2 regions of the Aquamicrobium terrae genome follow, and region 2 is predicted to be linked to the other one. Evidence: predicted binding sites of a transcription regulator. Region 2 holds the regulator's gene; the other holds the start of a gene.
What was found. Region 2 encodes PhoB, which activates phosphate uptake and scavenging genes when phosphate is short. Its sites were predicted from a motif close to TGTCATNNANCTGTCAT; they were not measured.

Region 1: the regulator PhoB is predicted to act here: its motif matches at 1,446-1,462, upstream of ACVCNR_RS01010 (RNA degradosome polyphosphate kinase).

The regions. Positions count from the first base shown of each region.
Region 1 covers NZ_JBRKLZ010000001.1:165,361-167,811, forward strand. Annotated here, with positions in the region: gene ACVCNR_RS01000 (FAD-dependent monooxygenase) at 1-1,086, opposite strand, end outside; gene ACVCNR_RS01005 (zinc-finger domain-containing protein) at 1,138-1,383, opposite strand; gene ACVCNR_RS01010 (RNA degradosome polyphosphate kinase) at 1,551-2,451, shown strand, end outside.
Region 2 covers NZ_JBRKLZ010000001.1:1,448,531-1,450,981, forward strand. Annotated here, with positions in the region: gene ACVCNR_RS07355 (ROK family protein) at 1-541, shown strand, start outside; gene phoB (phosphate regulon transcriptional regulator PhoB) at 520-1,209, opposite strand; gene phoU (phosphate signaling complex protein PhoU) at 1,230-1,937, opposite strand; gene pstB (phosphate ABC transporter ATP-binding protein PstB) at 1,972-2,451, opposite strand, start outside.

The DNA of each region.
Region 1 (2,451 bases), 1.3 Mb from region 2:
GGCAGCGTTCCAGGCCAGCTTGTTCAGCGCCCCACGCTTGGCGACCCTGCTGACGCGCGCCTTGCGCCCCTCTTCCCAGCGGGAAAGCTCTTCCCGCGTGTTCGAGGCCGTTGCCAATGAATGGGCGAGGGTGACCGCGTCCTCGATCGCCATGGCGGCACCTTGCGCCGCAAAGGGCGTCACCGCATGGGCGGCATCGCCGATCAGGGCGATGCCCGGCGCGGTCCACCTGCCTTTGGGGTCGACGGTATGCAGTGGCCACGCCGTCCATGGCCCTGCGATCTCGACGAGCCTTGCCAATTGGGGCGCGCTCCGGCCAACGGCCTGCAGCAGGATCGATGGGTCGGCATGTATGGCCCAGCCTTCCGCAATGCGTTCGGCGGGTGTGAAAGCAACCAGATTGATCTCGGCTCCCGCCCGCAAGGGATAGGCGACGAGATGGAAATCGCCATGCAGGAAGGCGGTGACGCAGTCAGTGTCGGCCAGCCCGCAAAAGGCCGATCCTGCCTCGCTGTCGATCTTGATCGTCGTGCGCCAGGCAATCTGCCCGCTGAAACGGCTCTGCGCCGAACCGGGGACGTTTCGGCGCACCTTCGACCAGACACCGTCCGCGCCGACCAACAAGGCGCCCTGGACTTCCCGGGTTTTTCCGCCTTGATCAAGGAAACGGGCGTCGATGCCGCCGCCGGCATCGGCCGCCAGGGCGGTGAACTGCATTCCCTTCGTCAGCTCGATCTCGGCCCATGTGGCTGCCTCGGCCAGAAGCGCCTGCTGCAAGTCCGCCCGATGCACCACCAGATAGGGTGCCCTCCAGCGCCGCTCGGCTTCTTGCCCAAGGGGAACGCTGGTCAGCAGGCGCAGCGTCGAGGCATCCCGCAGGCGGACGGCTTGCGGCTGCACGGCCTGCGGGCGCAGGCCCGACAGCACGCCGAGCCGTGCCAGCACATGCGAGGCATTGGGAGAAAGTTGCAGGCCCGCACCGAAGGCTTCCAGTTGCGGCGCCTGCTCGTAGAGATGACTTGAGATACCACGCCGGGCCAGCGCGATCGCCAGGGTAAGGCCGGCGATGCCGGCCCCGGCGATCAATACGGGGCTCTTGCCCTCTTTCGTCATCCGGGGGAACGGACCAGCTGCGGGTCAGGCGACGCGTTGGATATAGGCGCAACCGGCAGGAATGGTCTCGGCCGGCCCGAGCTCTGCGTTGAAACGGTAAAGGGTCGAGCAATAGGGGCAGACCTTTTCGTCGTCCGCGCCCATGTCCAGGAACACATGCGGGTGGTCGAACGGCGGGTTGGCTCCGACGCACATGAATTCCTTGACGCCGATCTCGATCGCCGCGTGACCCTGATCGTTCTGGAAGTGGGGAATGATACCGCCAGCCATGATCATCTCCTTCGAGCTGTTATCCAGCGTTTGGAACATAAGACCGTTCTTTGCAAGCGCGCTGAAATCAAACTGTCGCAAAACCCTGCCAGAGGATAATGTGAAACGTGTAGCCGGCTGGCAGGCCGGGGAGTATCGACCTTGCCGGCGGTGGAGAAAGCGGGGATATGAGCGAATTGAGGCCGATACAGGCAGAATTCACCACTTCGGATGTGGCCGCGACCGAAAGCGGCAACCCTGACCGTTTCGTCAACCGCGAATTCTCCTGGTTGCAGTTCAACAGGCGGGTGCTTGAGGAGGCGCGCAACGAACGCCATCCGCTGCTCGAGCGCGTCCGCTTCCTGTCGATCTCGGCCGGCAACCTCGACGAGTTCTTCATGGTGCGCGTGGCCGGCCTTGCCGGGCAGGTGCGCCAGCGCATCACCTTGAAAAGCCCGGACGGGCGCACGCCGGAACAGCAGCTCGAACAGGTATTGCGCGAAGTGGAGAGGTTGCAGGAGGACCAGCAGAAGGTGCTGGCCGAATTGATGGCCCTGCTCAACGGCGAGGGCATCGAGACCGTCAGCGTCTCCGCGCTCACCAAGGATGAAAAGGTCTGGCTGGAGGAGCATTTCCGCGAACAGGTCTTCCCCGTCCTGACGCCGCTGTCGATCGACCCGGCGCACCCGTTCCCCTTCATTCCCAACCTCGGCTTCTCGATGGCGTTGCAGTTGCGCCATCTGCGCGAGGGCGAGGACATGAGCGCGCTGTTGCGCCTGCCGCCGGCGCTCAAGCGCTATATCCGCCTGCCGGATCGCAAGGGGCGTGTCCGCTTCGTCACGCTCGAGGACGTGGTGGGACTCTATATCGGACGGCTGTTTCCCGGCTACGAGGTCAAGGGTTCGGGCACGTTCCAGATCATCCGCGACAGCGATATCGAGGTCGAGGAAGAATCGGAGGACCTGGTGCGCCTGTTCGAGACGGCGTTGAAGCGACGGCGGCGCGGTTCGGTCATCCGCATCGAGTTCGACAGCCGCATGCCGGAGGAACTGCGCGACTTCGTGGCCAGCGAGCTCGGTGTCGCGGGCA
Region 2 (2,451 bases):
TTCGTCCGGCGTCGAGTTCGGCCATATGGTCCACCGCCCCGACGGGGCGCTCTGCCGCTGCGGCCGGCGCGGCTGCATCGAGGCCTATGCCGGCAGCTACGCCATCTGGCGCAACGCCAGCGGCCACGACGAGAGCGAGGAGCCGCGCGGCGACATAGACGAGGCGGAAATGCGGGCGCTGGCCGACGCCGCCCGCGCGCAGGACGGGCCCGAGCGCCAGGCCTTCCGCATCGCCGGCGAGGCGCTGGGCTTCGGTCTCGGCAGCCTGTTCGCCCTCATCGACCCCGCCCCCGTGGCGCTGGTCGGACTGAACGCGGCCGCCTTCGACCTGATCGAGCCGGCGCTGCGCGAGGCGATCGCCAGGACCGCCGGCGGCCATCATTCGGGCTCGATCAGCTTCAGCATCGAGCCCGACCAGATCGCCCTGCTGCGCGAAGGCTGCGCCATGCGGGCGCTGACCCATGTCGACCACCAGATCTTCGCCTCGGGCAGGTCGGGCACGGAAGGCGCCGACTCGTCTCAGTCTTCCCTGATGGCGTAGCCCGAACCGCGCACGGTGCGGATGACATCCGGCATGCGACCGGTGTTGACGGCCTTGCGCAGCCGCCCGACATGCACGTCCACCGTGCGCTCGTCGATATAGATCGTCTCGCCCCAGACATTGTCGAGCAGTTGCCCGCGCGAGAACACCCGGCCGGGATGCTGCATCATGAATTCCAGCAGGCGGAATTCGGTGGGGCCGAGCTTGATCTCGCTCTTCTTGCGGTAGACGCGGTGCTGCTCGCGGTCGAGCACGATGTCGCCGACCTTGAGCACCGAGGACAGCACCTCGGGCTTGGCCCGGCGCAGCAGCGCCTTCACCCGCGCCACCAGCTCGGGCATGGAGAACGGCTTGACCAGATAGTCGTCGGCCCCGGTCGAGAGGCCGCGCACCCGGTCGCTCTCCTCGCCGCGCGCCGTCAGCATGATGATCGGCAGGCGCTCGGTCTGCTCGCGCATGCGCAGCCGCCGGCACAGTTCGATGCCGGAGATCGCCGGCACCATCCAGTCGAGCACCAGAAGATCGGGCACGTTTTCCTGCAACCGCAACTCGGCCTCGTCGCCGCGCGTGACGATCTCGACCTGATAGCCCTCGGCCTCGAGATTGTAGCGCAGGAGCACGCCCAGCGGCTCCTCATCCTCGACCACCATGATGCGGGGTGCGATCATGCCTCGTCTCCTCGAAACACTCAGGCCGCCGGCACTGGCACGCCGGTCTCGTCCTGCTTCGGCCGATGCGCCGGCAATTGCTCGCCGGTCAGCACATAATAGGCATTTTCGGCGATATTGGTCACATGGTCGCCGATCCGTTCCAGATTCTTGGCGCAGAACAGCAGATGCGTGCAGGCGGTGATGTTGCGCGCATCCTCCATCATATAGGTCAGCAATTCGCGGAACACCGACGTGTATTTGACGTCGATCAGTTCGTCCTCGTCGCGCAGCCGCACCAGTTCCTCAGGGTTGCGCGCGCCATACTGGTCGATCACGCCCTGCACCTGCTCCAGCACCAGTTCGGCCATGTCCTCGATGGAGCGGGCGAGGCCGCGCGGCATCGCCGACTTGCCCACGGCATCGACCCGCTTGGCGATGTTCTTGGCGAGGTCGCCGATCCGCTCCAGATCGCCGGCCATGCGGATGGCGCCGACCACGGCGCGCAGGTCCTGCGCCATCGGCTGGCGCTTGGCGATCAGCGTGATGGCGCGGTCGTCCAGGGTGCGCTGCAAGCTGTCCATGACGGCATCCTCGGAAACGACGCGCTGCGCCAGCGCCGTATCGGGAACGATCAGGCTCTGCGTCGCCTCGTCGACCATCGACCGCGCCAGACTGACCATGTCCCGCACCAGCCTTTCGATCTCCTGCAGATCGTCGTCGAAGGCGGTCACCGTATGGGCACCCATCATCCAATCCTCATCTGTTGGAACGCCAGCGCACTCAGCCGAAACGGCCGGTGATGTAGTCCTGCGTGCGCTTGTCGTCGGGGTTGGTGAACATCTTCTCCGTCGGCCCCTCCTCGACCAGATTGCCGAGATGGAACATGGCCGTGCGCTGCGAGACGCGCGCCGCCTGCTGCATGGAGTGGGTGACGATGACGATGGTGTAGTTCTCGCGCAGCTCGTCGATCAGCTCCTCGACGCGCGCCGTGGCGATCGGGTCGAGCGCCGAGCACGGCTCGTCCATCAGGATCACCTCCGGCGACACGGCGATGGCGCGCGCGATGCACAGGCGCTGCTGCTGGCCGCCCGACAGGCCGGTGCCCGGCTCGTGCAGCCGGTCCTTCACCTCGTTGAACAGGCCGGCCCGCTTGAGGCTCGATTCTACGATGGCGTCCAGTTCGGTCTTGCTGCGGGCAAGGCCGTGGATGCGCGGCCCGTAGGCCACGTTCTCGTAGATCGACTTCGGGAACGGGTTCGG